DNA from 4 places in the Ensifer meliloti genome. Region 1 is predicted to be linked to each of the others. Evidence: predicted binding sites of a transcription regulator. Region 1 holds the regulator's gene; each other region holds the start of a gene.
The links. The regulator PhoB, encoded in region 1, activates phosphate uptake and scavenging genes when phosphate is short. The targets are predictions, from matches to a motif close to TGTCATNNANCTGTCAT.

Region 1 (7,801 bases):
TTCGGCGTCGGCGAGCGCCTCCTTATCATAGCGGGCATAGGCGCGGACGCGGTCCGGCGTCGAGAAATCCGCGACCACGAGATCGACCGGCCCATCGCCCTGTGTCTGCACGATCAGCTTGCCTTCGAATTTCAGGGACGTGCCGAGCAGGACCGTCAGCACCACTGTTTCCGCGACGAGCCGCGCGACAGGGAGCGGGTAATTGTGCCGTTCAAGAATGGCATCGAGCATCGGGCCAAGCTGGACGGCGCGGCCGCGCACGTCGAGTCCCTCGACCTGAAAGGGCACAACCTGATCGTCACCGGCAAAATCGAACTCGCCAAGTCCCGGCGCTGTTTCTGTCATCGCTTGCTCCTTGCCTCGACCATGATCACGCGGATCGATTCAATCCGGGACGTGGCCATGACCCATTCCAAAAACTGCATGCGGGATGCGGACGGAAACCGCTCGCTTCCTCTTCATGTCCGATACGGCTTGCATCGAGTGCACCGGCGCGCACCGGTACAACCGTCCGCCATTCCATTTGATCCCGTCATGGACGAATTTCTCCGCCGGCATTTGCTCTGCGTCGAAGCACCCCTTGGGCGCCAAGCACGTGATAGCCGGCGTGGGGCGACTGGCCGATTTGATGATCGGAGCCCCCGCTCACCGCCCTAGATCGTGTTGCACCGTGCAGATTTCAAGAGAACGCCTCGCGCCCGCCTCCAGCCGTCAGACCGCGCCCATGCACCAGGCGAGGATCGATTTCTGCGCGTGCAGCCGGTTCTCGGCTTCGTCGAATACCACCGACTGCGGGCCGTCGATGACCTCATCGGTCACTTCCTCGCCGCGGTGCGCCGGCAGGCAATGCATGAACAGCGCGTCCGGCGCTGCATGCTTCATCAGCGCGCCGTTGACCTGGTAGGGCTGGAAGACGTTGTGACCGCGGGCGCGATGTTCCTGGTTCATCGAGATCCAGGTGTCGGTGACGACGCAATGGGCACCGGCAACCGCCTGCTCCGCCTCGTGGCTGAGCAGGACCTCGGCCCCGTTGTTGCGCGCCCAGTTCAGGAACTTGTCATGCGGTTCGGAGCCGAGCGGCACGGCCATGTTCATGCGGTAGCCGAAGCGCGCCGAGCCTTCGATCAGCGAGTGAAGCACGTTGTTGCCGTCGCCGGTCCAGGCGATCGTCTTGCCCTTGACCGGTCCCCGGTGCTCCTCGAAGGTCATGATATCGGCCATGATCTGGCACGGGTGCGTATCGTCGGTGAGCCCGTTGATGACGGGCACGGTCGCATGCTCCGCCATCTCCAGAAGCCGGCGGTGGTCGGTCGTGCGGATCATGATCGCGTCGACGTAGCGCGACAGGACCTTCGCCGTATCGCCGATCGTCTCCGCCCGGCCGAGCTGCATTTCGGTACCCGACAGAAACAGCGTCTCGCCGCCGAGCTGGCGCATGCCGACATCGAAAGAAACACGCGTGCGGGTGGACGGCTTCTCGAAGATCATCGCGAGCATCTTGCCGGCAAGCGGCTTCTCGGCAGTCCCTGCCTTGGTCGCCGACTTGCGGACGCGGGCATCGTCGATGATGGTCCTGAGGTCGGTGGCCGTCATGGCCGAGAGATCGAGGAAGTGTCTGGTCATACTGCCTTGTTTCCTGTCGTAGAATCCGTTTGTCGACCCCGCCCGGGCCGGTTCGATCCGAAACCTTCGGGCGCTCAGGCCGCGGCGTTGCCGCTCTTGCCGCTCACCGCCTCCGCGGCGCGTTCGAGCCGTGCCAGTCCTTCGCGCGCCTCGGCCGGGGTGGTGATCAGCGGCGGCAACAGGCGCAGAACGTTTTCGCCGGCCGGGACGACGAGCAGTTTCTCGGCGCGGATCGCCTTCAAAAGGTCCGCGGAGGGCACCTTCGCCTTGATGCCGAGCATCAGCCCGTCGCCGCGGATTTCCTCGATCACGTCCGGAAAACGATCCTTCAACGAGGCGAGCCCCTGACGGAAGACGAGAGCCACCTCGCGCACCTGATCGAGGAAGCCTTCGGCGAGAACGACGTCGAGCACGGCATTTCCGACCGCCATTGCGAGCGGGTTGCCGCCATAGGTCGAGCCGTGCGTGCCCGCCACCATGCCGGCGGCCGCCGCCTCCGTCGCAAGGCAGGCGCCGAGCGGGAAGCCGCCGCCGATGCCTTTGGCGACGGCCATGATATCGGGTTTGATGCCCGCCCATTCATGGGCGAAGAGCTTGCCGGTCCGGCCTACACCGGACTGGACCTCGTCAAGGATCAGAAGCAGGCCGAACTCGTCGCAGAGTTCGCGCAGCCCTTGCATGAACTCCTTCGATGCCGTCCGAATGCCGCCCTCGCCCTGGATCGGCTCGACAAGGATCGCCGCGGTTTCTTCATTGATCGCGTTCTTGACCGCGCCGATATCGCCGAAGGGGACCTGATAGAAGCCCGGCGCCTTCGGCCCGAAGCCCTCGATGTATTTCTGCTGTCCGCCGGCGGCGATCGTCGCGAGCGTGCGGCCGTGGAAAGCACCTTCGAAGGTGATGACGTGGAACTTCTCGACGTGCCCCTTGGCGAAATGATAGCGCCGCGCCGTCTTGATCGCACATTCGAGCGCTTCCGCACCCGAATTGGTGAAGAACACCCGATCGGCGAAGGTCACATGGGTCAGCCGCCGCGCAAGGCTTTCCTGCCCCGCAATCTCGTAGAGATTGGACAGATGCCAGACCTTGTCGGCCTGCGCCTTCAGCGCCTCGACGAGATGAGGATGGGCATGGCCGAGCGAGTTCACGGCGACACCGGCAGCGAAATCGAGATAGCGCGTGCCGTCTTCGGCGATCAGCCAAACGCCTTCACCTCGCTCGAAACGCAACGGCGCGCGCAGATAGGTGTCGTAAAGCGGCGTGGTTGCGGCCATGTCGAGCTCTCCTTCATTCCGGCGGCGGCATCGGACCGTTCGGCCCGATAAAAATCAAAAATGCCGCCTTGCGGCGGCGACAGGCACTATTCCCATTTCGCACCGCGATGTCAACAAAACCAAGGTTTGCAGGCGCTTTGCGGATACCGATTCCGAAGCGCGAAAAAATCGCACTCTGGGACTTGCAAAAATGCAACGCTCCGACAGCAAGTTGGGGAAAACCGCGAAATCGATTCGGCGCGATTCCGGCGACTCTTGCCACGGAGTCACCCTGCCGGTAGGTTAACATTCAATTACTAGACGCATGCGGCGGACCTAGTCACCAAAAGTATTATCGCGTTGAATCTTCGGGTTTTTCCCGGAGAGCGGTGACGGATTCCGCCATCCCAACGCCGAGAACGGGGAGTGCAGAGATGAACTGGACTGACGAGCGGGTCGAGAAACTGAAGAAGCTGTGGTCGGAGGGCCTGAGCGCCAGCCAGATCGCGGCGCAGTTGGGCGGCGTCAGCCGCAACGCGGTCATCGGCAAGGTTCATCGGCTGAGCCTGCCCGGGCGCGCCAAGGCCGGCGGAAGCACGGCCGCTGCAGCCCGCCCCAAACGGGCGACGTCTGCCCCGCGCGCACCGAACTACGCTGCGCGTTCCGTAACCCGCACCGTGACCCGCACGGCCGGCGCGACCGCGCTCAAGGAAGAGCTCGCAGTCGACCTGACGATCGACCAGGAGCTGCAGATCGACAGGAATATCGTCCTGCCGATGTCGCGGCGGCTGGAGCTCACGGAGCTTACCGAACGCACTTGCAAGTGGCCGATCGGCGACCCGCTCAAGGAAGAGTTCCACTTCTGCGGCAACGACTCCCCGGAAGCCTCTCCCTATTGCACCTTTCATGCCCGGCTGGCCTACCAGCCCTCTGCCGAGCGCCGGCGCATGCGCTGAGGCGCCTTGCTCATTCCGCTCTGGATGCACGACGAAAAATGGGGCCGGAAAGGCCCCTTTTTTCTTTGCCATGCCGTAAGCCGGCACCTTCGGTCTCAGCTCTCCAGCGAATAGCCCGCGCCGCGCACCGTCCGGATGACGTCGGGCATGTTGGAGAAGTTCAGTGCCTTGCGCAGACGTCCGACATGGACGTCCACGGTCCGTTCGTCGACATAGATGTCGTGCCCCCAGACACCGTCCAGGAGCTGTGAACGGGAGAAGACGCGCCCCGGTGAGGACATGAGAAATTCCAGCAGCCGGAACTCCGTCGGGCCGAGGCGCACTTCGCGGCTGCGGCGGTGGACGCGGTGCGTCTCCCGGTCGAGCTCGATATCGCCGCAGCGCAGGAGCGTCGACAGAACCTCGGGCTTGGCGCGCCTGAGCATAGCCTTGACCCTCGCCATCAGTTCCGGCGTCGAGAAGGGCTTGACGACGTAATCGTCGGCCCCGGTGGCAAGGCCCCGCACGCGCTCGCTCTCCTCGCCGCGCGCCGTCAGCATGATGATCGGCAGGCGCTCCGTTTCCGGCCGCTGGCGCAGCCTGCGGCAGAGCTCGATGCCGGAAACCCCGGGCAGCATCCAATCGAGGATGAGAAGGTCGGGCAGGCGCTCCTGCAGGCGGATCTCCGCCTCGTCGCCGCGAAGGATCGTATCGACCTCGAAGCCTTCTGCCTCGAGATTGTAGCGCAGGAGAACGCTTAGGGCTTCCTCATCTTCGACTACGGCAATCTTCGGCAACATTCAGTAGGACTCCTTCCTACGCACGACAGCCGTCATGCCGCCGCGCACGGTGGTAGGCCGCGCCAAAGCGGCCGGAACAAATTCTGCATAGGCCCGGATGCCGGGCGATCTCAGTCCGTCACGGAACCCAATGTCGACGTCATGTCGTCCTTCGGCCGTTCGCCCTGCGGCTGGGCGCCTGTCGCCATGTAGTAGATCGTTTCGGCAATGTTGGTCGCGTGATCGCCGATACGCTCGATGTTCTTGGCGCAGAAAAGAAGATGCGTGCAGGGCGTGATGTTGCGCGGATCTTCCATCATGTAGGTCAGCAGTTCCCGGAACAGAGAAGTGTAGATCGCGTCGATCTCTTCATCGCGTTCGCGAATGCTGTTCGCCTTTTCCGGCGAACGGGAGGCGTAGACGTCCAGGACTTCCTTCAACTGAACGAGCGCGAGCTCGGCCAGGTGTTCGAGGCCGCGCGCAAGCTTGCGCGGTATGCCCGAACCGGCGACGGCAATCACGCGCTTGGCGGTGTTCTTGCCGAGATCGCCGACGCGCTCCAGGTCCGCGGCGATACGGATCGAACCCATGATCTCCCGTAGATCCGAGGCCATGGGCTGGCGTTTGGCAATGGTGACGATCGCCTTTTCGCCGATCTGCCGTTCCGCGTCGTCCAGAATGGTGTCGTCGGAGATAACCTTCTGGGCGAGAGCAAGATCGGAATTGACGAGCGCACGGACGGAGTCCGCGACCATCTGCTCGGCAAGACCGCCCATCTCGGAGATGCGGCGCGTGAGATACTTCAACTCTTCGTCGAAGGCGGACATGATGTGTGCGTGAGACATATTCGTTTCCTCGGGAGACCCGCTGTTCTGAATGGCTCGGTCGATCTTAAACCGGGAGGGACGGAAAAGCGCCGCCCCTCTCGCCATCAGCCGAAGCGGCCCATGATGTAGTCCTGGGTGCGCTGATCGTCCGGGTTGGTGAACATTTTGTCGGTATCGTTCTCCTCGACGAGATTGCCGAGATGGAACATGGCCGTGCGCTGCGACACGCGCGCCGCCTGCTGCATCGAGTGGGTGACGATCACGATCGTGAAATTCGCCCGCAGTTCGTGGATGAGTTCCTCGACTTTCGCGGTCGCGATGGGATCGAGCGCCGAGCAGGGCTCGTCCATCAGGATGACTTCCGGGCTGACCGCGACGGCGCGGGCGATGCAGAGGCGCTGCTGCTGACCGCCGGAAAGTCCGGTGCCCGGCTCCTGCAGCCGATCCTTCACCTCGTTCCAGAGCCCGGCCTTCTGCAGGCTCGTTTCCACGACCTCGTCGAGTTCGGCCTTGGTGCGTGCCAGGCCATGGATGCGCGGCCCGTAGGAGACATTGTCGTAGATCGACTTCGGGAACGGATTGGGTTTTTGGAACACCATGCCGACCCGGGCGCGCAGCTCCACCACGTCGATCGACGGATCATAGATATCGTCCTCGTCGAGCGTGATCTTGCCGGTCACGCGGCAGTTCTCGATCGTGTCGTTCATGCGGTTCAAAGTGCGCAGAAACGTCGATTTGCCGCACCCTGAGGGACCGATCAGCGCCGTGACCGTGTTCTCGCGGATGTTGAGGTTGACGTCGAAGAGCGCGCGCTTTTCGCCGTAATAGACCGACACATCATTGCCGATCATCTTGTAAGGCACCGTATTCATTTTCTGGTCAAGAGCCTTTTCGACTGCAGCTTCCGACATGATGTTCATAGTCCTTACCCCACTACCAGCGACGCTCAAAGCGACGCCGCAAGAGAATTGCCCCGAGATTCATGAAGATGAGAAAGATCAGGAGGATGATGATCGCTCCGGACGTACGCTCGACGAAGGCACGCTCTGCCTCGTTCGCCCACATGTAGATCTGCACCGGCAGCGCCGTGGAGGGCTCCAGCGGCGACCCCGGAAAGTCGACCACGAAGGCGACCATGCCGATCAGAAGCAGCGGCGCCGTTTCGCCCAGCGCATGGGCGAGGCCGATGATCGTGCCGGTCAGGATGCCGGGCATGGCAAGCGGCAGCACGTGATGGAAGATGGTCTGCATCTTCGATGCGCCGAGGCCGAGTGCGGCGGAGCGGATCGACGGAGGCACTGCCTTCAGGGCCGCCCTGGTAGCGATGATGATCGTCGGAAGCGTCATCAGCGTCAGCACGAAGGCACCGACGAGTGCTGCCGAGCGCGGCATGCCAGCGAAGTTGACGAAGACAGCAAGCCCGAGGAGGCCGTAGACGATGGACGGTACGGCCGCCAGGTTGTTGATGTTCACCTCGATCAGGTCCGTCAGCCGGTTTTTCGGCGCAAACTCCTCGAGATAGATGGAGGCGGCGACGCCGATCGGCAGCGACAGAACGAGCACGATCAGCATCATGTAGAGCGAGCCGAGAAGGGCGACGCCGACACCCGCCGCTTCAGGCCGGCTCGACGCGCCGAAGGTGAAGATGCCGGTGTTGAAGCTCTTCTTGAGCACGCCGGCCTCGGCAAGTTGGTTCATCCATGCGACCTGCTCATCCTTCACCTTGCGTTTGGTTTCGTCGACCGACAGGTCGATCTGCCCCTTGAACGCGGAATCGATGTTCGCCTCGGCAAGCAGCGTGACGGGGATCGTCCTGCCGATGACCGACGGATCGGCGACGACGATGTCACGCAGCTGCGTCCGGGCGCTGGCGGAGACCATATCGGCCGCCTGCTTCACCAGCGGCCGCTTCGACGGATCGAGGCCGAGCTGCTTTACCAGGGCCTCGCGCACGAGCAGCGGATAGTTGGCGGTATAGAGTTGCTTCGGATCGGTCGCCCGTTCGTTCTTCGGATCGATCACCTTCTCGGAAAACTCGATCGGCAACGTGATCGTCGTCTGCTGGAAGGCGGTATAGCCCTTCGAAACGACGCTCCAGAGGAGAACCGCGAGGAAGAACAGACCGATGGCGATGGCGCTCATTCCGAAGGCACGGAAGCGGCGCTCCGCCGCATAGCGGCGCTTGATGCCGATATCGCGTCGGCTTGCGGCAGGTCGGGTGGAGACCCTTACCGTCGGGGAGGCAAATTCGGTCATTCGTACTGTTCCCGATATTTGCGCACAATGTAGAGCGCGTAGATGTTGAGGCCGAGCGTGATGACGAAGAGCGTGATGCCGAGCGCAAAGGCGACCAGTGTCTGCGGCGAGGTGAATTCGAGGTCGCC
Region 2 (7,801 bases), 1.7 Mb from region 1:
GAGCGCCGGATATATGCCGTGTCGGCCGCGAAGATAGAGATGCAGGGCGAGGGCGGCGAGACCGAGACGCAAGAGCACGAGCGTGAAAGGCGGCACATGGGCAACGGCGACCCGCGCAAAGAAGAAGGAGCCGCCCCAGATGAGACCGAGCAGCCCGAGCAATGCCCAGAGGCGCATGGTCATGTGGGTGCTGATGGAATTTGCGGATGAAGCCATATCTTGCCTGCGCAGCAGCTACCGCATCGGCCCGAAAATCGGACGATTTTCGGAAAGCACGATGCGTCGGCTGAATCTAAGCCGGGATAGGAGCCCGACAATTCTGAATTGTGCAAGCAGTATTGCAGCGAAGCGGGTGTTGCCACCCGCTTCTTGTGTCCTGCAAAAGGTTAAAGCGCCTCCAGCAGGCCCGGTGTCGCCCACCCGTCGGCGGGAATCCCGAGCTTCAACTGCTCCTTCTGCAGCGCGGCCCGCGTGCCCGAGCCGAGAATGCCGTCGATTTTGCCGACGTCATGCCCAAGTGCCTGCAATCTGGTCTGCAGGGCCTTCATCTCGGCGTCGCCGAGCCCCGGTTCCGGATTTCCCTGTTGATAGGGCGGCGCACCGGCAAGCCGGGTCGCGAAATAGGCGGCGGAGGTCGTGTAGATGAAGGACTGGTTCCACTCGAGATAGATCTTGAAGTTCGGGTAGGTCAGGAAAGCAGCGCCTTTGCGGCCCTGAGGGAGCACCAGCGAGGTTTCGAGCCCACTATTGGAGGTGTTGCCGTCACGCGGCGCGACACCGAGTGCGAACCAGTCGCCGGCGGTCATGCCGGGCTGCAGGCCGGTCTTTTCCCATGGCAACTGCTCCGGAACGCGGACCTCCTGAATCCATGGTTCCCCGGGCTTGAAGCCCAGGCTCTGGATGAATTTCGCCGCCGTCAGAATGGCATCCGGAGAACTCTTCTTGAGATTGACATGGCCGTCGCCGTCGCCGTCGACGCCATAGGCGATGATGTCCTCAGGCAGCATCTGTACCTGACCGATCTCGCCCGCCCAGGCGCCGGTGGTCGCCGCGGGATCGAGATCGCCGTGCTGCACCATCTCGATTGCGGCGAGAAGCTGCGGCCGGAACATTTCCGGGCGGCGGCAGTCATGCGCCAGCGTCACCAGCGCATCACGCGTATTGAAATCGCCCTGCACGGCGCCGAAGTCGGTCTCCATGGCCCAGAATGCGGTGATCACGGGCGCCGGTACGCCGAACTCCTGCTCGGCCCGGGCAAAGACGTCGGCATATTCCCGCATCTTCTGCGCACCGATGTCGAGGCGCGACTTGCTTACGGTACGCTTCGAAAACTCGGTGAAGGTCTGCTTGAACACGCCCTGAGCGCGGTCGCGGCTCAGCACCTTCTGGTCGATGGCGGCGCCTGCGAGCGCCCGATCGGCGACGTCTGCGGGGATGCCCTTGGCGACCGCTTCGGCCTTGACGCCCTCCAGAAAGGAGCCGAGGTCGCCGCCGCACGCGGCGGCTGGGTTCCCCGGCTGAGCCGGAGCTTGCGCCAGGGCCGGCGCGCCGGCGATCGCAAGGAATCCGAGGGAGAGAAGGGCTTTGCGCGCTGTGGCTGTCATTACAATTCCTTTCCATGCCGGCCGCACAGGAATGCCGCCGGGCCCGAAGTCTGTCGAGAATGAAATCTATCGATGCTCTCTCAGAGCATTATGACCGAATGAAGAAAATGCGGACCATGCCGCCGCGTCCTCTGGTCTATCTTGCCTGCGAGACGGTCGCGACCCACTTCTGCCAGTTCCTGGCGGAACCGGCGAAGGCGTTGATGTCCGTGCTGCCCTGAATGCCGGGGATCACGCCGGTGCTGGTATATTGCCAGAAGGCCCAGCGGCGTTCGACGTAGATGTCCTTCGGGTGCTTGGCTACCGAGCGCACCCAGAAATGATAGTCGTTGAAGGCGCCGACCAGATTGTCATGGTGGAAGTCGACGGACGTGTAGATGATCGGCCGCTTGCCGTAATGGGCCTCGAGCCGATCCATGAACCGCTTCATTTCGGACCGCACGGTTTCCGGCGCCGGCCGGTGACGGCAGGTCTTGGATTCGCCATTCCATTCGACATCCAGGACGGGCGGCAGGTGGACGGCGCTCTTCGGCACGTTGGCGATGAACCAGTCGGCCTGGGCGTCGGCGGTGGAGCAGAAATAATAGAAATGATAGGGCGCGTAGGCGAGGCCGACGGCGCGCGCCTGCTGCCAATATTCGTGGAAGCGCGAGTCCACCCGGTCCTTGCCCTCGGTTGCCTTGATGAACGCGAAGGACACCCCGGAATTCTTAACCTTCCGCCAATCGATGTCGCCGTTCCACTTGGAGACGTCGATCCCGTGAACGCTGTGATGGTGCGGCGTGCGGCCGCCGAAATCCTGTGGATCGGTGTCGTGGAAGCGCGGCTGAATGGAGGCCGTCTTGACGAGATCGTAATCGGTGGAGGTACAGGAGGAGAGAATGGTGGCGATGGGCAGCAATGCCAGGAGAAGCCGGCGCATGGGGGTTCCGTTTCGAGACGAACGACGATCCTGCCTCACGCGATGGTTTCCATGATTGGTGATGTCCCCCAGGGAGGCGTGACCTCCTTTTCACCATATCATCGTAAAAATTGCGTTAGCTCAAGTGTGAATTGCAGCCGAATGCAATCCGCCACCGTCCGCTACGGTGCCGCGCGGCGATAGACGACAAGCCAGGCATAACCTCGTCCCAGCGATCTGACCTCGAGCGCCGCTCCGTTTCTCTCGGCTCTTTTGCGCATCACATCGAAAAGCGTTTCGCGCGGCGTGACGTGGAAGCGTCTGAGCCAGGCCTGGAGGAAGCGGCGGAAGCCGGCCGGCCAACCTTCCTGCTGGCCGAAGTCGGCGATATGCAGCGAGCCGCCCGGCTTGAGCGCGGCAATCGCGGCATCGACCGCCTTTTCCCATTCGGGAACCATGGAAAGGGCGTAGGAAATGACGATCCGGTCGAAGCCTTCCTGATCGAATGAGGCGGCGGTGAAATTCGTCGCGTCGGCGACCCGCAACACTGCGTCCGGCCGATTTTGGCGCCGGAGCTTGGCTTTGGCGGTCGCCAGCATTTCGGCCGAGATATCGAGGCCGAAGAGGCGCGCACCGGGGTAGAGATCCCCGATCACGGCGAGATTGCGGCCCGTGCCGCAGCCGACTTCCAGCACCGATGCGCCCGGCGGCGGGTTCAGTTCACGGATCAGCGTGTCACGGCCGAAGAGATAGTATTTGCGAGTGAAATCATAGATGTACCGCTGGTAGCGATACATGCGGTCCATCAGATGAGCGTGGCTTTCATTCGCGGTCTGCACGGCGCTCATGCTTTCTTCCGGTAGATGTGGAAGCCGCCATAGATCGCCGACCGGTCTTCAGCGCCGAGCCTCATCGAAGTCTCGGCATCATAGTGCCACTGATCGAGGAGCGTGGTGGAGAGGCGCCCCGGGAGGATGCTCGCTTCGGCCGCCGTGCGGAAGATCACGACCGCGCCGGCGTCGGCGGTGCGGGTGATCTCCGTCCAGAGGTCGTTCAGCTGCTGGTCGGTCATCCAGTCCTGTGCGTCGAGGAGCACGTAGCGGTCGACTGAGGCGGCGGGCTTGCCGGCGAGAAGCTCCGTGAAGCTCGCATGGTGGACCTCGACGCGCTCCGCATTGTCGCGAATCGCTTGGTATCGCGATGCCTGAAGATAAGGCGGCAACTCGCCCTCGTCCGGCCGCGGGTAGCGCCGCGCAAAGGCCTGCCAGGCGAAATAATTATCGCGCAAGGGGAAATGACAGGTCAGCTTTTCCAGGCGATTGCGCAGCACCGCGGCGACGGATTTCTCCCGGCTCAGGCTCGCGAGTTCGTCGAACTGCTGTGGCGGGATGCCGAGGCCGAAAAGGGAGCTCTTGCGGCTGGTGATCCAACGGATGACCGGACGCTCGAAGAGCGGAGCGAGCTTGTCGTCGAAGAACTGCCGCTGCTCGCGCATGGAGCGCGCCTTGACGAAATCTTCCGGATTGATGCCGTGCAGCCGTGCGAGAGCATGGCTGGCGGAAATGAAACGGCCAAGCAGGCCGGTACGGTAGATGTTGCGCCCGAAGACGCCGATGCGCCGGCGGCCGGTGAGATCTCGGCCGTTCCAGTAGGCGCGGGTTGCCGGATCGAGCTTCGGCGCGAGGAACACGTCGTAGGCCCGGCCATTCGTGCGCGTACCTTCGACGGCGAGGAACCGCACAACGTCCTTGTGGCTCGGCAGGTGACGAAAGGCAGACAGCTTCAGCCGGTTGAGCGCGATGTGATGGGGGTTGAGATCGACCACGTCTATCCGGGCAGGCTCGGCGGAGAGATAGGTCAGCATGTTGCAGCCGCCGGAACCGATCGTCACGATCCGATGTCCGGGACGGATCTGCATCGCTTCCATGTCGACAATCGGGTCCTCCCAGATCTGCGGGTAGACGAGTCCGGAAAAGAGCAGCCCGAACAGGCGTTCGGAGAGACCGGCGGGGGAGAGAGCTTTGTGCTGCAGGAGTGCGCTTTTCAGTTTCGGATTCTTCTTGCCGAAGCCGGCATCCGGGGCGAAGTCGGTCATCTTGCCTGTCGTCCAGTTGAAACTGAGCCGCTTCTAAGGTGACTCGGCTACACTTTGATGACGAGGTTTCGCACAGGGGCTTGCAGGGATTCGGGTATTGCCCCTCATCTGCCTGCCGGCATCTTCTCCCCGCAAGCGGTGCGAAGGAGAGTCGCGGCGACCACCAGGCCCTTCCGACAAAGCGGTTGCGGTGACGGCATTTTGCGACGAAAGGGCAAACCGGAGGAGAGGTCATCCTCACCACCTGAGCCTCTGCTGCCGGATACAAGACGCAATAGTCATGTACACTGGTCAGACGGGCGAAAGCGCTGTAGCACTTTATACAAAGGGCAGGAGGGCGAGAATGAAGGGTCTGCTGAAGACGCTTGGCGGGCTGGTTGTGGCTACGCTCGCGGGCCTCGTTGGCTGGCTGGCGCTGTTCCCGCCTGAACTCCTCAAGGTGGGCGATGGCTATGCCGCCAAGATCGTCTGCTCCAATGTGTTCCTCGCGGGACGCGATCCGCAGGAAGTGCTGGAGGAAGACGTGCAGGCGCCTGGCCACCCGCTCCTGAAGCTCGTGCGCGTTTCGGTCGATCGGGAAGAGCAGAGCGTGACGGCGCGTCTCCTGGGCTTTGCTGCCCCAGGCCGCGCCGTCTACCGTCCGGGCCGCGGTTGCGCCAATGTGAGCGGAGGCAGCGCCGAGGCCATCGCGGGGATGCGCGGGACCGAGTCGGCAACGGCGCCGCTCGCCCCCGATCCGAGCCTCGACTGGCCGGACGGGGACAAGCCGGACATCGACCCGGCCATTCAAAAGCTTGTCGAAGATCCGGCACTGGCAGGTCCGGGCATGCGTGCAATCGTGGTCGTCAGGGATGGCAGGCTGGTCGCGGAGACCTATGCGGCGGGCTTCGACCGGAACACGCCCCTGCTCGGCTGGTCGATGACGAAGTCCGTGACGGCGGCGATCATCGGCCGGCGCATTGCCGAAGGGCGGATGGATCTGGCCCAGACCAATCTGGTGACCGAATGGAACGGCGATGACCGGGCTCGCATCAAGCTGACGGACCTTCTCGCGATGCAGAGCGGGCTCGATTTCAACGAGGATTACGGCGACGTCACGGACGTGACGCGTATGCTCTATCTGGAAAGCGACATGGCCGGCTTCGTCGCCTCGAAGCCGCTGGAGGCGGCTCCGGGCACGAAATTCGCCTATTCGAGCGGCACGAGCAATCTTCTGTCCCGGCTCTGGATGCAGACATTCGACGATCCGGCCGAAGCGCTTTCCTATCCGCGCGAGGCGCTCTTCGCTCCGCTCGGGATGACGAGCGCCGCTATGGAGACGGATGCAAGCGGAACCTTCGTCGGCTCTTCCTACATGTATGCGTCGGCACAGGACTGGGCGCGCTTCGCCGAGTTTCTGCTTCAGGACGGAAGCTGGAAGGGGAGGCGGCTCCTGCCGGAAGGTTACGTGTCCTTCATGCGCACGCCGACTGCGGCTTCCGGGGGCGACTACGGGGCAGGCCAGGTCTGGCTCCAGGAAAACGGCACCCGCGCCGGAACGGCGAATTTCCCGCCCGATACGTTCTGGATGCTTGGACATGACGGGCAGGCGATCATGATCGTCCCCTCGCTTCGCCTCGCGGTCGTCCGCCTGGGGCTGACACCGTCGCGCCTCGGCTACGACGTGCAGAAGCTGAATTCGAGGATAATCGACGCGCTCGATTGAATGATGTCTGGCAGATAGGCCAGCCGCTGGTCGCGGCTTACCTCATATTCAGCTCGTCGAGCATGCCCTTGCGCTTGGCATGGTAATAATAGCCGCTGGCATAGAGCCTTACCGCGCCGTCGTGCTGGTTGTCGGCAACCATCCACGCTCCGCGCAGGTACTTCGTCGCGTATTTGAGGTTGGTTTCCGCGTCGAAGAGACCTTCGGCCGGGCCCTCATAGCCGAGACCCTTGGCCGTGTTGTAGCGGATCTGCATCAACCCGTAATTGCCTTTGCTGTAGGCTCGCGGGTTGTAGTTGCTCTCGCGCCTGACCACCCGGTGCACCAGCTCGAGCGGCAGACCGTTCAGCTCGGCATAATGTTTGATCAGCCTGTCAAGCTCCGGCCGCGAGCTGGTCGGTGTTTTTCCGGGCTTCAGCGAATCGGGGATGACGCTTGCGACCGCGCCGACTGCGGTGCCGATCACGCCTGTCTTCGGGCGCTCTGTCGGAACGATCATGCGCTTGGCGACAAGCGTTTCCAGACCGACCGGCTCGCCGGTGTCGAAATCCGATTCCCACGAGGCGGCGACCCCGATGAGCGGGACCGACTGTCCGGCGCCTTTTTCGGGGACCGGCGGCGCGGCTGCCGGGGCGATACCTGCCGAGGCGGGTGTCGCCATGGCTACTTCAAAGGGCTGTGCGGGTTTGGCCGCCGGCACGGCTACCGACTGGGGAGCCGCGAAAGCGAGGGTCGTGTCTGTCGCGGGCGCCGTCTGCGTTTCGCCGGCGGAACCGGTTCCTGCGGCGCTTGCCGGCACTGCCGACGAGGTTTGCGCGGTCAATGCGGCCGACGTGCTCGCCGCTGCGCCGATCGGCGCAGGCAGCGCGTAAGCCGTCGCCTCTGTGCCCGGCTTCGGCAGGGGCGTGACCGTCTGCACGGCCGTTAACTCCGCAAGCGACGTATGCTCGACCGTGGAACACCCGGAAGCAACGGCGACGGAAACGAGGGACACGGCGGCAAGTGCCCGCTTCGAAAGGGGAATACGGAAATTCGCCATGCTGTCACTTTCGTGCTTCTGGGCCCCGTAGCCCCTGCAAATCAGCGGTTGCCACCCGCCGCGCTTGAATCTCCATTAACCTATGCCGCCGGTTGCGGCAAGCACGTGGGAGCATTTCAGAGACTGCTCATTTCAGGAGGTGGCGCGCTTCAGCCCCGCCGTCAGAAAGCCGGCGCCGATGAGCAGCGAACCACCGAGGCGGTTGACGATGCGCCGGACATTCGGCTTGCGGATGGTGCTTCCGGCTGCGGCAGCAAGCCAGGCATAGAGGGCCGCGTTGATCGTCGCGAGTATCAGGAACGTCGTCTCGAAGATCGCCATCTGCGTGAAAAGCGGCCGCGACAGATCGAGGAACTGGGGCAGGAAGGCGACGAAGAAGAGAATGCTTTTCGGGTTAAGTGCGGTCACCGCATAGGTGTGAATGAATATCCGCAGCGGTCTTTCCGCAGGACTCGTT
Region 3 (7,801 bases), on a different replicon from region 1:
GTCTCGATGGCGGTCGGGCGGGAGCCGAAGGCCGGAGAATGCGAACTGCTGCACCTGATCAACGCCACGCCGCCGCTGACGTACAAGGAAAATCCGCTGAAGTGCCTGCGCGCAATCGCGCAGCGCCGTCAGGCTTGCATGGTGACCTCCTACATGATGATGGGAGCGACGTCGCCGGTGACCGGTGCAGGCACGTTGATCCAGGGATATGCCGAGGTCCTGGCAGGGCTGGCCCTCGCACAGCTCTGGTCGCCGGGCGCGCCGGTGGTGATGGGACTGTTCGGCATTCCCTTCGATATGCGCAGCATGCTGCCCTGCTATGGCGATCCTGCCTCGCATCTGATGCAGATCTATGCGGTCCAACTCGCTCGCCGGCTGGGCGTGCCGGTTCGCGGCGAGGGCGGCGTCACATCGGCTAAGATGGACGACGGCCAAGCCGGCAGCGAAGGCGCGCGTGCGACCGCAGCTTCGTTGCTTTCCGGCGCCGATTTCATCCTCCACGGGGCCGGCTGGCTCGAACAAGGCCGGTCAGTCTCCATCGGCAAGTTCAAGCGTGAAGCCAAGGCGATTGCCGAAAGCTGCGGCTTCGGCGCCGACCAATCCGCACTTCCGCTGCCGTTCGATCCGCGGTTGGAAGCCGACCTGCGCCGCAGGCTGCGGGGATGACGGGTCTCACAGGTCACGATGACTTCGGCCGAAGCGTTCGAGGTTCATGAACCGCACCTGTGCACTGTTACAGAACCTACACGAAACTGACACTGCGCTTTCATGAAGCGCGGATATGGCAGGGTCATACCGATGACCGGTCTCCCCGAAAGAGGAACTGCTGCCAATGTTTCAGTTGAAGAACGTAACCCGCCAGTTCGGCAAGAAGACAGCCGTCAGCTCGGTTACCTTCGACATACCGCATGGTCAGATGGTTGGCATTATCGGTCGCTCCGGCGCCGGCAAGTCGACACTCCTGCGCATGATAAACCGTCTCGTGGACCCCTCATTCGGCTCGATCGAATTCGCCGGCGTACAGGTCTCCTCGCTCAAGGGGGCGGCTCTGCGCAAGTGGCAGCGCGACTGCGCGATGATCTTCCAGCAGTTCAATCTGGTGCCTCGCCTCGACGTGCTGACCAATGTTCTCCTCGGGCGGCTCAACCATCGATCCACCGTACTGAGTGTCCTCAACATGTTCAGCCGCGAAGAGCGCATCATGGCGATCGGTGCACTGGAGCGTCTGGGGATCGAACAGACCGCCCTTCAGCCGGCCGGCACGCTCTCGGGTGGGCAGCAGCAGCGCGTCGCAATCGCCCGCGCGCTGATGCAGCAGCCGAAGGTGCTGCTCGCCGATGAGCCGATCGCGTCGCTCGACCCGCTCAACGCCAAGATCGTGATGGACGCGCTGCGCGACATCAACGAGCGCGACGGCATCACCGTGATTACCAATCTGCATACGCTCGATACCGCGCGGAACTATTGCGAGCGGGTCATCGGCATGGCGCATGGCCGGGTCGTCTTCGACGGGCAGCCGAAGGATCTTACCGCCGCCGCGGTCGCGGCGATCTATGGCGCGGAAACGGCGATCGAGGAGTCGATGACCTCGACCAGCATCAACATCCCCGCGGAACCCTCGCGGGAAACAGCATCGGCCGGCTTGAAGCCGCTGGCACTGGCCGGCCCTTAAGGTCCGCCGCGATCGAATGCCCGCGTCAAGGGCGCCTTTTCGAAACCGAGAAAGACCCCGGCGCGTCCGGGAAAACGGGAGAACGAACCCAATGCTTAAAAAAGCTCTTCTGAGCGCGGTCGCGCTTTTCGCCCTCGTCGGCCACGCACAGGCCGAAGACCTGAAGGAATTCCGCGTCGGCATCATCGGCGGCGAAAACGAAGCCGACCGCCTGCGCAACTACCAGTGCCTCGTCGATCAGCTCCCGGCAGCCATCGGCGTCGAGAAGGTCTCCCTCTTCCCGGCGGCCGACTATGACGGCGTGATCCAGGGCCTCCTCGGCGGCACGCTCGATTACGCCGAACTCGGCGCCTCCGGCTATGCCAAGATCTATCTCGCCAAGGCAGACGCGGTCGAGCCGATCCTGACGACCGTCCAGACCGACGGCTCCACGGGCTATCATTCGATCATGGTCGCCCGCAAGGACTCGGGCATTACAAAGCTCGAAGACTTGAAGGGCAAGAAGCTCGGCTTCGCCGATCCGGACTCGACCTCGGGCTATCTCGTTCCCCTCGTCACCCTGCCGGAAGCGATCGGCGCGCCGGTCAAGGAATATTTCGGCGAGACCGGCTTCGGCGGCGGTCACGAGAACCTCGTGCTTGAAGTCGTGAAGGGCACCTTCGATGCCGGCACGACCTTCGGCTCGGGCGTCGGCGAGTTCAAGGACGGCTACACCTCGGGCAACCTGCGCAAGATGGTCGACAAGGGTATCGTCGACATGAACGACCTCGTCGAACTGTGGAAATCGCCGCTGATCCCGAACGGCCCGATCGTCGTGCGTACCGCATTGAACGACGACATGAAGGCCAAGTTCAAGCAGTTCATGATGGATCTGCCGAAGACCGACGCCGCCTGCTTCTCCGCCATCCAGGGCGGCGACTTCACCGGTTTCGTCGAGGTCAACAGCGATTTCTACAAGCCGATCATCGACGCCCGCAAGGCGACGATCGGCGGCTGATCGCCGAACGCGCGTCATCCTGCGCCGGCCGCAAAGCTGCGGCCGGCGTTCGACTATCGGGCACCTGCAGCCGCCCGCTCCGGATCGTCTCGATCAAACGATCCCACTTTTTGAAACGACGCACTTCCTCTTCCCGGAAGCGCTCTAGAGGCCGGCCCCCAGCCGGAAACCCAATGGCCACTTCCGTGTCTAAACGGCACCTCAGCGAGAACGGCGCTCTTATCGAGCGTCACTGGCAGGAGCTCAACAATCGCCGGCGTCTCTATACCTGGCTCGGTCTCGCATTTCTCGCGTTGACGCTTTTCAGTTCGCTCTGGTTCGCGAACGAGTCGAACGCGGGCAAGTTCTTCGACCGGCTGCCGCACTTCTTCGATTTCGTCGGACATCTCATGCCGCGCGATCCGATAGAGATCGTTCGCGCCCTCTTCGACCTGCCTTCGCCCTATGACGACGGCAGTTTCAAATACAATTACCCGGATGGGCGCCTCTATGTGACCGAGAGCTTCTACGTCCCGGAATATGTTCACAAGATGCTGGAGACCGTGAACATCGCCATCTTTTCGACTGTCATCGGCGTCTTCTTCGGCTTCATCCTGTGCTTCCTCGCCGCGAAAAATCTGATGCCCAATCCCTGGATCAGGGGCATCGTACGCCGGCTGATGGAAATCCTGCGCGCCTTTCCGGAAGTCGTCATCGCCGGCTTTTTCCTAGCAATCCTTTCGCTTGGGCCTATTCCCGCCATCGCTGCGGTGTCGATCCACACGATCGGCGCGCTCGGCAAGCTGTTCTTCGAAGTGGTCGAGAATGCGGACATGAAACCGGAGGAAGGTCTGCGTGCCGTCGGCGCCAACTGGATCGAGCGGGTCTGGTTCGGCATGGTCCCCCAGGTGCTGCCCAATTTCACCAGCTATTTTCTGCTCCGGCTCGAAATCAACGTGCGCGCCTCGACGATCATCGGCGCCGTCGGCGGGGGCGGCATCGGGGAACTCCTGCGCCTGTCGATCGGCCAGGGGCATGAAGCGAAGACGCTCGCGATCGTCCTCCTGCTCTTCGCCACGATCTTCGCCGTCGATCAGTTCTCCGCCTGGCTTCGCCGCCGCCTCGTGGGCGACCAGGCCTTTCAGCTTGCGCAATAGGACCGCATCATGATTGCCTCGACAAACCTCGATGCGCGCGAAATGGAAGCTATCGCAGCGCGCCACCCGCATCTCCTGCAGTCGTCGGCCGCCAAGCGGCGCAGCACGGCACTGATAACGGCTGGCGTCGTTCTTTACATGATCTTCAGCTGGTGGTTCTTCTCGATCGGGCACGTGCTCGCCAATGCCAATTGGGGGATTGCCGGCACCTATCTCGCAGACTGGGTATCTTACGAAGTGCGGCCCGAGATCGCCGTCGCACCCGATGGAACGATGAGCGTGTCCTTCGGGCGCAATTCGCCGCTTGGAGACGATCCGAGCCCGGAATGGGTCACGCTCGAAAAGGAGACGGTGACGCGAACCGTCGCCGCTCCGGCGGCCGCGGCGCAAGTCCAGAAGCCAAAGACCGCCTCCTCGTTCAGCTTCATGGCGCCCAACGCGGCGCGCGGCGCCGACACGAATTCGACGCCGCAGGAAGATGCCGCCACGACCCGCACCGAAGAAGTCGTCACGCACGCCGTGGTGAAGTTCGATAGCTCCACGCGTATCGACGTCGCCGAAAAGCTGGTGACAGTCACACACTCGGGCGAGACGCTCGTGCTTCAGGTCGACGGCGCGGACAACGTGACGCCGGAAGGACCCCTTCCCTCCTGGGCGATCCAGAAGCGGCCGGGCGAGAAGGTGACGCTGTCCTTCGGCGCCACCGGCTGGGCCGAAGTGGAGGGCGACGAGGTCTCCATCCGCAATCGCTTCTTCGGCTGGGTGAATTTCCTCTTCGACACCAACTCGCCCTTCTTCGGGAAGCCCTACAGCGAAGTCGCCTCCTTGATCGTCTCTGGAGAACGGATCGATCCGGCGCGCTCAAATCTCTCCCTTGCCTGGAACAACACCCTCTACAATGCGGAATGGCAGCATCTGGACGTGTGGACCAAGCTCCTGCAGACGATCGTCATGGCTTTCGTCGGAACGCTCTTCGCTTCCTTCATCGCCTTCCCGCTTTGCTTCCTCGCGGCGCGCAACATCACGCCGAGCCGCCTCACCAATCAGTTCGTGAAGCGTTTCTTCGATTTCCTGCGGTCGGTCGACATGTTCATCTGGGCGCTGTTCTTCACGCGCGCCTTCGGGCCCGGGCCGCTCGCGGGCATCTCGGCGATCTTCTTCACCGACACGGGCACGCTGGGCAAGCTCTACTCCGAAGCGCTCGAGAATATCGACGACAAGCAGCGTGAGGGCGTCAAATCGGTCGGCGCCGCGCCGGTCGCCGTGCAGCGCTTCGGCGTGCTGCCGCAGGTCCTGCCGGTCTTTGCCAGCCAGGCCCTCTATTTCTGGGAGTCGAACACGCGTTCGGCCACCATTATCGGCGCCGTCGGCGCCGGCGGGATCGGCCTAAAGCTGTGGGAGGCGATGCGCACAAATTCGGATTGGGAAAATGTCGCCTATATGGTGCTGCTGATCTTGATGGTCGTGTTCGTTTTCGACAGCATCTCCAATCTCTGCCGATCGCGCCTCATCGGCCGTACACACTAGAGCGGGATGAGAAAAAGTGTGCGGTTTTCCGCCCGCATCCCGCGTCTCAACTTTCTGGAATCGATCACGTTCATGTTTTTTGGGTCGACCCGACCTAGAATCATTGTGATCTAGAAACGGATCGGCCGATTCGGATAATGACGAACTGATTCTGATAACTGGAGCGGGAGCAGGCGAAGCTGCAAACAATCCATCCCGCTCCGAACCGATTTGCGTTCTGAGCCGATGTCATCATGATGTTGTCATGCAAATCGGCTAGCTGCGCATTTCATCCCGCGAACCATCGACTCGGGGCAAACTGCGTCGAGGCGACTGATGAAGAAAGTGTGAACCCGTGCGCTATGCAATCTACTTCGCGCCGCCGTCCGATGACCGGCTGTCGCAGACCGCTTCGCGTTGGCTGGGACGCGACGCGTTCACCGGCGGCGCTCTGGACTGCCCGGAAAATCCGGCAATAGGACGTGAAGAGCAGATGGCATTGACGACCGAGCCCCGCCGTTACGGCTTCCACGGGACTCTGAAGGCACCCTTCGGGCTTAGCTCCAGCCGCCGTGAAGCCGACTTGATCGCGGCTTTCGACGAGTTCGCCGCGGAGATCGAGCCGTTCGAAGTGCCGGAGATCGTCCTGCATCAGATCGGCCCCTTCTTCGCGCTCGTCTCCGCCGAGCCTTGTCCGCCCCTGCAGCGCCTTGCGGAGCAGGCGGTTCGCCGTTTCGAGCCATTCCGGGCGCCGCTTTCGGAAGCCGATCTCGCCCGCCGCAATCCGGAGAGGCTTACGCAGCGTCAGCGCGAGTACCTGGCCGCATGGGGCTACCCATACGTCTTCGAGGAGTTCCAGTTCCATCTGACACTGACGGGGCCGGTGCCCGAAGAAATGCAGCGGCCCATGAGAATGGCGCTCGAAACGGTCTTCGCCGAATTCATCGGCAAGCCGCTTGCCGTCTCGACGATTGCGCTTTTCGCCGAAGAGCGCCGCGGCGCTCCTTTCACCGTCCATTCCCTGCTGCCGCTTGGCGGCGCATCCGAACGAAAGATTGCATGACATGCCCAAAGAACAGGTTTTGACCAACGCCCGCATCGTTCTGGAGGACCGGATCCTCGACGGTTCGGTGCTGATCCGCGACGGCAGGATCGCCGACATCTCCGAAGGGGCGAGCGCCACGGGCGAGGATTTCGAGGGTGACTACCTGCTGCCCGGGCTGGTCGAACTGCACACCGACCATCTCGAGGCGCATTATTCTCCGCGCCCCGGGGTTCGCTGGCTGAAGATCGCGGCCATCCAGGCCCATGACGCCCAGGTCGTCACCTCCGGCATCACCACCGTCTTCGATTGTCTGCGCCTGGGCTCGGACGAGGACAGCGGCTTTCCGAAGGGCGAGATGCGCAGCATGGCCGATGCGCTCGCCCAGGCCAAGCAAGAGGGCCGTCTGCGGGCCGATCACCTGATCCATCTGCGCTGCGAAGTGTCGACCGCCGACGTGCTGGAGCACTATGAGGACTTCCGGAACGACCCGCAGGTCCGTCTGGTTTCGCTGATGGACCACGCGCCCGGGCAGCGCCAGTTCCAGACGATGGACCAGTACACGCTCTACTACAAAACCAAGCGCGGCCTTACCGACGACGCGTTCGCCGCATTCATCGAGCGTCAGCAGGCGCTCTCGGCCCGCTATGCGACACCGCATCGAAACGCGCTCGCAAAAGCCTGCGCCGAGCGCGGCATCACGGTCGCCAGCCACGACGATGCGACGGTCGAGCATGTCGAAGAATCGATCGGCTACGGCATTCGCCTTGCGGAGTTCCCGACAAGCTTTGAGGCGGCGGAAGCCTCGCACCGCGCGGGCCTCAGCGTGTTGATGGGCGCGCCCAATATCGTGCGCGGCAAGTCACATTCCGGCAATATCGCCGCGCGCGATCTAGCGAAGCGCGGCGTCCTCGACGTGCTTTCTTCCGATTACGTTCCCTTCAGCCTGATCCATGCGCCTTTCATACTGGCAGACGAGGTCGAATCGATCGGCCTTCCCGAGGCTATTGCGATGGTGACGGCGACGCCCGCCCGCACAGTCGGGCTCGAAGATCGCGGCCGGATCGCCGTGGGGCTGCGCGCCGACATCGCGCGCGTCCGCCGGCCGGAGGGCATACCGGTCGTCCGCTCGGTCTGGCGCGAAGGACGGCGTGTCGCATGACCACCGCCGATCGAGTATCCGGAACGCTCATCGTCGTCGTCGGTCCGAGCGGTGCCGGGAAAGACAGCGTCATGGGCTTTGCCGCCCGCCATTTCGCGCAGCGGCCCGATATTCTCTTCGTCCGGCGGGCGATCACAAGACCGTCGGATGCAGGCGGCGAAGTGCACGAAAGCGTGTCCGACGCCGAATTCGAGGAGATGAGCCGGAGCGGCGCTTTTGCCGTTTCGTGGCAGGCGCATGGGTTGAGCTACGGCATCCCGGCAGAGATCGCCGAAAAGATCGCCAA
Region 4 (7,801 bases), on a different replicon from region 1:
GCGACGGTCAACCAGACGCTCCAGGAGCGCGCCAGCCGCATTTCGGGCACCATCGGCAACCACCGCCGGGTCGTCGGCCATGAATGGGTGACGAGTCTCGATGGTCACGAAATTCAGGTCACATGCGAGGTTTCCGCCGACGGCACCTATGTCCGCTTTGCCGACGGGACATCCGTTTCCGTCGCAACCGACTGGGCGCCCGGCCGCACCCGCGCCGCTTTCAACATCGACAATCAGCCCATGCGTGTGAAGGTCGAGCTCGCCGGCCCGGGCATAAGGCTACGCTGGCGCGGGATCGACGTCGTTGCAGGGGTCAGAAGCCCGCGCATTGCCGAACTCGCCCGGCTGATGCCGAAGAAGCTGCCGCCGGACACCTCGAAGATGCTGCTCTGCCCGATGCCCGGGGTGGTGACATCGATCACGGTCAAGGCCGGCGAAACGGTCGAGGCCGGACAGGCGATCGCCGTCGTCGAGGCGATGAAGATGGAGAATATTCTGCGGGCGGAAAAGCGTGCGATCGTGAAGCGCGTGGCGATCGAAGCCGGCGCGAGCCTGGCGGTGGACGAGTTGATCATGGAGTTCGAGTGATGGGAGGAACTGGGCGCGTCGCCTTTCCGATTTGCCCCTCTCCTCGGGTTTAACCCGAGGACTAACCCTCTCCCCGCATGCGGGGAGAGGGGACTTCGTCAGCGCGGCAGACCCCTTCTCCCCGCTTGCGGGGAGAAGGTCCCGGCAGGGGGATTAGGGGCTGGCGCCCGGAACCGGCAGCCGGATGAGCGGCCCACCATCGCACGGAAGCTTGGAGTGGAACCAATGACCGCAAAGACCATCAAGGACTGGGAAGCCCTCGCCGAGAAGGAACTCAGGGGCTCCCCCGAAAGCCTCGTCTGGCACACGCCCGAGGGCATCGACGTCAAGCCGCTCTATACGAGCGACGACATGTCCGGCATCGGCCATCTGAACTCGCTCCCCGGCTTCGAACCGTTCGTGCGCGGCCCGCGCGCGACCATGTATGCCGGGCGGCCCTGGACTGTCAGGCAATATGCCGGCTTCTCGACGGCCGAGGCGTCCAACGCCTTCTATCGCAGGAACCTCGCCGCCGGCCAGCAGGGCGTTTCGGTAGCCTTCGATCTCGCCACGCACCGCGGCTATGACAGCGACCACCCGCGCGTCCAAGGGGATGTCGGCAAGGCCGGGGTCGCGATCGACTCGGTGGAGGACATGAAGATCCTCTTCGACGGCATCCCGCTCGACAGGATTTCCGTCTCGATGACCATGAACGGTGCGGTGATCCCGATCCTCGCCTCCTTCATCGTTGCCGGCGAGGAACAGGGCGTCAGCCGCGACAAACTCTCCGGGACCATTCAGAACGACATCCTCAAGGAGTTCATGGTCCGCAACACCTACATCTATCCGCCGGAACCCTCGATGCGGATCGTCGCCGACATCATCGAATATACGGCGAAGGAGATGCCGAAGTTCAATTCGATCTCGATCTCCGGCTACCACATGCAGGAGGCCGGCGCGACGCTCGTGCAGGAACTCGCCTTCACCCTCGCCGACGGGCGCGAATATGTGCGCGCAGCACTCGCCAAGGGGCTCAACGTCGACGATTTCGCCGGCCGGCTCTCCTTCTTCTTCGCGATCGGCATGAACTTCTTCATGGAGGCGGCGAAGCTGCGCGCCGCGCGGCTCCTCTGGACGCGGATCATGCAGGAGTTCAAGCCCGAGAAGGCGTCCTCGCTGATGCTGCGGACCCATTGCCAGACGTCGGGCGTCTCGCTCCAGGAACAGGACCCCTACAACAACATCGTCCGCACCGCCTTCGAGGCGATGTCGGCCGTCCTCGGCGGCACGCAATCGCTGCACACCAATTCCTTCGACGAGGCGATGGCGCTTCCGACGGATTTCTCCGCCCGCATCGCCCGCAACACGCAATTGATCCTGCAGCACGAGACCGGCGTGACGAAGGTCGTCGATCCGCTTGCCGGCTCCTATTACGTCGAAAGCCTGACGAACGAGCTTGCCGAAAAGGCCTGGGCCCTGATCGAGGAAGTGGAGGCGCTGGGCGGCATGACGAAGGCAGTCAATGCCGGCCTGCCGAAGCGGCTGATCGAGGAGGCCGCGACCCGGCGCCAGGCGGCCGTCGACCGCGCCGAGGAGGTCATCGTAGGGGTCAACAAATACCGGCTCGAGAACGAGCAACCGATCGACATTCTCCAGATCGACAACGCCGCGGTTCGGACGGCACAGGTCAAGCGCATCGAGGAGACCAGGCGGCGCCGGGACTCGCAGAAGATGAAGCAAGCGCTGGACGCGCTGGCCGATGTGGCGCGCAGCGGCAAGGGCAATCTGCTCGCCGCCGCGGTCGAGGCTGCCCGGGCGCGCGCCACTGTCGGTGAAATCACCGACGCCATGCGCGAGGCTTTCGGCGATTACACCGCCATTCCGGAAGTCGTCACCGATATCTACGGCAAGGCCTATGAAGGAGATCCGGAACTCGGCGTTCTCGCCGGGCGGCTCGGCGAAGCGACGAAGCGCCTCGGCCACAAGCCGAAGATCATGGTAGCCAAGCTCGGCCAGGACGGGCACGACCGCGGCGCCAAGGTGATCGCATCCGCCTTCGGCGATATCGGCTTCGATGTCGTCGCGGGCCCCTTGTTCCAGACGCCGGAGGAAGCTGCCGATCTGGCGCTCGCCGAAGAGGTCACCGTTATCGGCGTTTCATCGCTTGCCGCCGGGCACAGGACGCTGATGCCGCAACTTGCCGAGGCACTGAAGAAGCGCGGCGGCGAGGACATCATCGTCGTCTGCGGCGGTGTCATCCCCCGGCAGGACTATGATTATCTGATGGAGAACGGCGTCGCCGCCGTCTTCGGACCCGGCACCCAGGTGCTCGACGCGGCGCGCGCCGTGCTGGACCTGATCGAAGGCAAGCGGCGAAACGTGTAAACCGGCCGAGTTCAAGTCTCGATCCGGAGCTTCATCCGGTCGGCTGCAAAGCGCGTTCGCGAATATTCGACCGGGCGGCCTTCTAGATCGGCGTTGACCGATTGCGTCTCCATGACGATCGCCCCCGGCGATAGTTTCAGAAGCGAGAGTTCCTCTGCCTCCGCGTGGCGCGCGACGATCTCCGTCGAGACCCGGACGTAGTCGTCGAGCCCATGCGCGGCAAAGGCCTTGGTGACCGAGCCGAGCTGCGCATATTCCTCCGCCATCCTCGCAAAGCGCTCGGCGGGGTAGTAGCTGACCGCCGTCGAAAGCGGCCGCCCGTCGCCGCTGCTGACGGTGCTGAGCTCGATGAGAGGGGTGCCTGGGGGAACGCCAAGCGCAGTGGCGATTTCGCCGCTTGCCGGCACTTGGGCGTGCCCCAGGAGCTCGGTTCCGATTTCTCTCACCTGGCGGCCGAGACCCTGCGAGAAGCGAGTGCGCCGCGAGATCGGATAGCTCACGCGATCCTTGCGCTCGATCATCGTGCCGCGCCCCTGCACCGCGCGCACCAGACCTTCTTCCGCGAGTGCGGCCAGCGCGCTGCGGACGGTGTGGCGATTGACGCCGAATTCCGCCGCAAGGGCCGTCTCCGGCGGCACCATGCCGGTGGCGTCATAGTCGCCATTGCTGATCGCGAGCCGTATCCTGTCGGCAATCTGCCGCCATAGCGCCACGCCCATCTGCCGTTCGACGACCTTCGCCACCATCTTCTTCGCCCCGCTTCTTCGCCGCCGGTTTCTTAGCAAATGTCACAAGCCTGTCATTTGCGAAGGTTATGGAAAGGTATAAGATGTATAGTTGTCTAGATCAATAGACATTTTGGAGTGAGATGATGGACGCAGCGAAGACAAGTGACGATGCAGGCGTCGCTCAGCGCCGGGAAGGCATGCGGCTTCTGGCGCGCGCGACGCTCGGCGAACTTTCCATGGCCTGGGACGCGATCGACGACAAGCCGAAGGTCGCGCCGGTGCGCGGTCCGGAAACCGGGCTCGTCATGGTGCGCGGCAAGATCGGCGGCGGCGGCGATCCTTTCAATCTCGGCGAGGCCACCGTTTCACGCGCCACCGTGCGGCTTTCGACCGGCGAGGTCGGCCATGGGCAGCTGCTCGGCACCGACAAGGCACGCGCCCGCTTTGCCGCGATCTTCGACGCGCTTTTTCAGAGCGCAGCGCATCGCGCAAGCGTCGAGGCGCTGCACGAGCAGGTGGCCGCTCGCCTCGATGCGGAAGACCGTCGCAAGGCCGAGGAAACGGCCGCGACCCGCGTCGACTTCTTCACCATGGTCCGCGGAGAGGATTGATGACCGCCCAATCGCAAATCTATAGCAGCGCCTTCGCCGATCCCGTCTTCGAGGCGCAGTCCGTGTTCCGCAGCCTTATGGACTGTTTCGCCCGCCCGGGCACCATCGGCCGGCTGTCCACTGCTGCAGCCCCGCCGGCGCCACTCGGACAGGCAAGCGGAGCTGTCGCGCTCACGCTCTGCGACCATGACACGCCGGTCTGGCTATCGCCGGCGCTCTCCAAATCCTCAGCGCCGAAGTGGATCGCGTTTCACACCGGCGCCGGCGTCACCGAGACGAAGGACGAGGCCCGCTTTGCCTTCTTCGAGAAGGGCGCGGCCGTGCCGGGCTTCGACCAGTTCGCCCTCGGCACCCAGGAATATCCCGACCGTTCCACCACGCTCGTCGTCGAGGTGGAAGCGCTCGAAGGCGGGCAGCCGCTCATCGGTCGGGGACCGGGAATCAAGAACGGGATCGTCATCGCACCGAAGGGTCTGCCCGACGTGTTCCTCGACCTCTGGGCCGCCAACCGGGCGATCTTTCCGCGCGGCATCGATCTCGTCCTGACGGCGCGCGAGGCAGTGCTCTGCCTGCCGCGCACCACCAAACTCGAGCGGGAGTAAGCGCATGTATGTAGCCGTCAAGGGCGGAGAAGCCGCCATTGCCAATGCTCACCGGCTGCTGGCCGACCGCCGGCGCGGCGACCGGGCGCTGCCCGCGATCACCATAGATCAGGTCGTCGAGCAGCTCGGGCTCGCGGTCGACCGCGTGATGGCCGAGGCCTCGCTTTACGACCGTGCGCTTGCGGCGCTTGCCGTGCGCCAGGCGCGCGGAGACATGATCGAGGCGATCTTCATCCTGCGCGCCTACCGCACCACCCTGCCGCGCTTCGGCTATTGCGAACCGGTCGACACCGCGAAAATGAAGGTCGAGCGGCGCGTCTCGGCGACCTACAAGGATCTGCCCGGCGGCCAGCTTCTCGGCCCCACCTTCGACTATACGCACCGCCTTCTCGACCCGTCGCTGATCGGCGAGGAACCGGTCGATGAGCCGGCGCTCAAGGAGCCGGGCGAACATGTCATGCGCGTCTCCGACATTCTCGACGGCGAAGGCCTGATCGAGGGCGACGGCCAGATGCCGGAAGGCCACGTGGCGGGCGACCTCACGCGCGAGCCGATGGAATTTCCGATGGCGCGCGATCTCCGCCTGCAGGCGCTTGCCCGTGGCGACGAAGGATTCCTGCTGGCGCTCGCCTACTCCACGCAGCGCGGCTATGGCCGCACGCATCCCTTCGTCGGCGAGGTCAGGATCGGCGAGGTCGAGGTCGAACTGGAGCTGCCGGAGCTGGGCTTTGCCGTTTCGCTCGGGGTCATCCGCGTTACCGAATGCCAGATGGTCAACCAGTTCAAGGGCTCGTCCAGGCAGCCGCCGCAATTCACCCGCGGCTACGGGCTCGTCTTCGGCCAGAGCGAGCGCAAGGCGATGTCGATGTCGCTGGTCGACCGGGCGCTCCGGACCGACGAATTCGACGAGGACATCGGCGCTCCCGCCCAGGATCAGGAGTTCGTCATCTCGCACGCCGACAACGTCCAGGCGACCGGCTTCGTCGAGCACCTGAAGCTGCCGCATTACGTCGACTTCCAGGCCGAGCTCGACCTGGTCAGGCGCATGCGCCGGGAACACGACGCCGCCCAGGCCGGCGGCAAGGACGGCATGAAGGAGGCCGCCGAATGAACGACCTCGCAACTTACAACTTCGCCTATCTGGACGAGCAGACGAAGCGGATGATTCGCCGCGCGATCCTGAAGGCGATCGCCATTCCCGGCTATCAGGTGCCCTTCGCCTCACGCGAAATGCCCATGCCCTATGGCTGGGGTACCGGCGGCGTGCAGGTGACCGCCTCCATCCTCGGGCCCGACGACGTGCTCAAGGTGATCGACCAGGGCGCCGACGACACGACGAACGCCGTTTCGATCCGCGCCTTCTTCCAGAAGGTCGCCGACGTCGCCGTCACCACGAGGACGACGGAGGCGACGATCATCCAGACGCGCCACCGCATTCCCGAGGAGCAACTGCGAGAGGGGCAGACGCTCGTCTACCAGGTGCCCATTCCGGAACCCCTGCGCTTCCTCGAGCCGCGCGAAACCGAGACGCGCAAGATGCATGCGCTGGAAGAATACGGGCTCATGCATGTGAAGCTCTACGAGGACATCGCCCGCAACGGCCATATCGCCACGACCTACGCCTATCCGGTAAAGGTCGAGGGCCGTTACGTGATGGACCCCTCGCCGACGCCGAAATTCGACAATCCGAAGATGCATATGTCGGAGGCCCTCCAGCTCTTCGGCGCCGGCCGGGAGAAGCGCATCTATGCGGTGCCGCCCTATACCGAGGTCGTCAGCCTCGATTTCGAGGATCACCCCTTCGAGGTCCAGAAATTCGACAAGCCCTGCGCCCTTTGCGGCGCCGAGAACGTCTATCTCGACGAGGTGGTGCTCGACGACAAGGGCGGGCGCATGTTCGTCTGCTCCGACACCGATCATTGCGAGGATCGCCGGGCGCACGGCCATGCCGGCGCCATGCTCGCCTCCGCCGCGAAAGAAAGCCAGGAGGCTGCAGAATGAGCGCCGTGCCGCTTCTGAAAGTCAGTGACGTTTCGAAATTCTATGGAAGCCGCATCGGCTGCCGCAACGTCTCCTTCGAGCTCTATCCGGGCGAGGTGCTCGCCATCGTCGGGGAATCCGGATCGGGCAAGACCACGCTGCTCTCCTGCCTCTCGACCCGGCTGATGCCGACATCCGGCATCGTCGAATATCACATGCGCGACGGCCAATACCGGGACCTCGCGCGCATGAGCGAGGCGGAGCGGCGCTTTCTGATGCGCACCGATTGGGGCTTCGTTCACCAGAACCCGGCGGACGGGCTGAGGATGACGGTTTCGGCCGGCGCCAATGTCGGCGAGCGTTTGATGGCGGTCGGGGACCGGCACTACGGCAATATACGCGCGGCGGCAGGCGACTGGCTGAGGCGCGTGGAAATCGAAGAGGACCGGATCGACGATCAGCCGCGCGCCTTCTCCGGCGGCATGCGCCAGCGCCTGCAGATCGCCCGCAATCTGGTCACCTCGCCCCGCCTCGTCTTCATGGACGAGCCGGCCGGCGGCCTCGACGTCTCGGTGCAGGCACGCCTGCTCGATCTCGTTCGCGGGCTCGTCCACGACCTCGGCCTTGCGGCGGTCATCGTCACCCACGACCTCGCCGTGGCACGCCTCCTTTCGCATCGGATGATGGTGATGAAGGACGGCGCCGTCATCGAGCAGGGTCTGACCGACCGGGTGCTCGACGATCCGCGCGAGCCCTACACGCAGCTCCTCGTTTCCTCGATTCTTCAGGTGTGACGCATTGACAATGCGCAACGGAAAGTAAAGACCATGCCAACTCCCCTCGTTGTCTCGGAAGTCGCGAAAAGCTTCACCATGCACCTTCGCGACGGCGTGCGCCTGCCGGTGGTCGCGAATGTCTCCTTCTCGGT

Region 2: PZL22_RS12635 (BtaA family protein) is a predicted target of PhoB. The motif match lies at 4,647-4,663, and genes of this name have one in related genera.
Region 3: PZL22_RS00490 (DUF1045 domain-containing protein) is a predicted target of PhoB. The motif match lies at 5,559-5,575, and genes of this name have one in related genera.
Region 4: phnF (phosphonate metabolism transcriptional regulator PhnF) is a predicted target of PhoB. The motif match lies at 3,739-3,755, and genes of this name have one in related genera.

What each region holds. Positions count from the first base shown of each region.
Region 1 is NZ_CP120365.1:2,846,213-2,854,013, reverse strand. Features, by position in the region: gene PZL22_RS20595 (Hsp33 family molecular chaperone) at 1-345, opposite strand, end outside; gene argF (ornithine carbamoyltransferase) at 712-1,623, opposite strand; gene PZL22_RS20585 (aspartate aminotransferase family protein) at 1,698-2,897, opposite strand; gene PZL22_RS20580 (hypothetical protein) at 2,911-3,159, opposite strand; gene PZL22_RS20575 (GcrA family cell cycle regulator) at 3,311-3,832, shown strand; gene phoB (phosphate regulon transcriptional regulator PhoB) at 3,928-4,611, opposite strand; gene phoU (phosphate signaling complex protein PhoU) at 4,722-5,435, opposite strand; gene pstB (phosphate ABC transporter ATP-binding protein PstB) at 5,522-6,337, opposite strand; gene pstA (phosphate ABC transporter permease PstA) at 6,351-7,673, opposite strand; gene pstC (phosphate ABC transporter permease subunit PstC) at 7,670-7,801, opposite strand, start outside.
Region 2 is NZ_CP120365.1:1,133,612-1,141,412, reverse strand. Features, by position in the region: gene PZL22_RS12655 (DMT family transporter) at 1-216, opposite strand, end outside; gene PZL22_RS12650 (lytic murein transglycosylase) at 387-1,604, opposite strand; gene PZL22_RS12645 (glycoside hydrolase family 25 protein) at 1,741-2,526, opposite strand; gene PZL22_RS12640 (class I SAM-dependent methyltransferase) at 2,688-3,353, opposite strand; gene PZL22_RS12635 (BtaA family protein) at 3,350-4,600, opposite strand; gene PZL22_RS12630 (serine hydrolase domain-containing protein) at 4,944-6,305, shown strand; gene PZL22_RS12625 (lytic transglycosylase domain-containing protein) at 6,343-7,344, opposite strand; gene PZL22_RS12620 (LysE family translocator) at 7,477-7,801, opposite strand, start outside.
Region 3 is NZ_CP120364.1:116,153-123,953, reverse strand. Features, by position in the region: gene PZL22_RS00515 (trimethylamine methyltransferase family protein) at 1-666, shown strand, start outside; gene phnC (phosphonate ABC transporter ATP-binding protein) at 833-1,672, shown strand; gene phnD (phosphonate ABC transporter substrate-binding protein) at 1,764-2,669, shown strand; gene phnE (phosphonate ABC transporter, permease protein PhnE) at 2,843-3,805, shown strand; gene phnE (phosphonate ABC transporter, permease protein PhnE) at 3,815-5,332, shown strand; gene PZL22_RS00490 (DUF1045 domain-containing protein) at 5,667-6,374, shown strand; gene PZL22_RS00485 (alpha-D-ribose 1-methylphosphonate 5-triphosphate diphosphatase) at 6,376-7,515, shown strand; gene phnN (phosphonate metabolism protein/1,5-bisphosphokinase (PRPP-forming) PhnN) at 7,512-7,801, shown strand, end outside.
Region 4 is NZ_CP120364.1:721,204-729,004, forward strand. Features, by position in the region: gene PZL22_RS03295 (acetyl-CoA carboxylase biotin carboxylase subunit) at 1-588, shown strand, start outside; gene scpA (methylmalonyl-CoA mutase) at 814-2,952, shown strand; gene phnF (phosphonate metabolism transcriptional regulator PhnF) at 2,964-3,698, opposite strand; gene phnG (phosphonate C-P lyase system protein PhnG) at 3,824-4,291, shown strand; gene phnH (phosphonate C-P lyase system protein PhnH) at 4,291-4,893, shown strand; gene PZL22_RS03320 (carbon-phosphorus lyase complex subunit) at 4,898-6,004, shown strand; gene PZL22_RS03325 (alpha-D-ribose 1-methylphosphonate 5-phosphate C-P-lyase PhnJ) at 6,001-6,894, shown strand; gene phnK (phosphonate C-P lyase system protein PhnK) at 6,891-7,667, shown strand; gene phnL (phosphonate C-P lyase system protein PhnL) at 7,701-7,801, shown strand, end outside.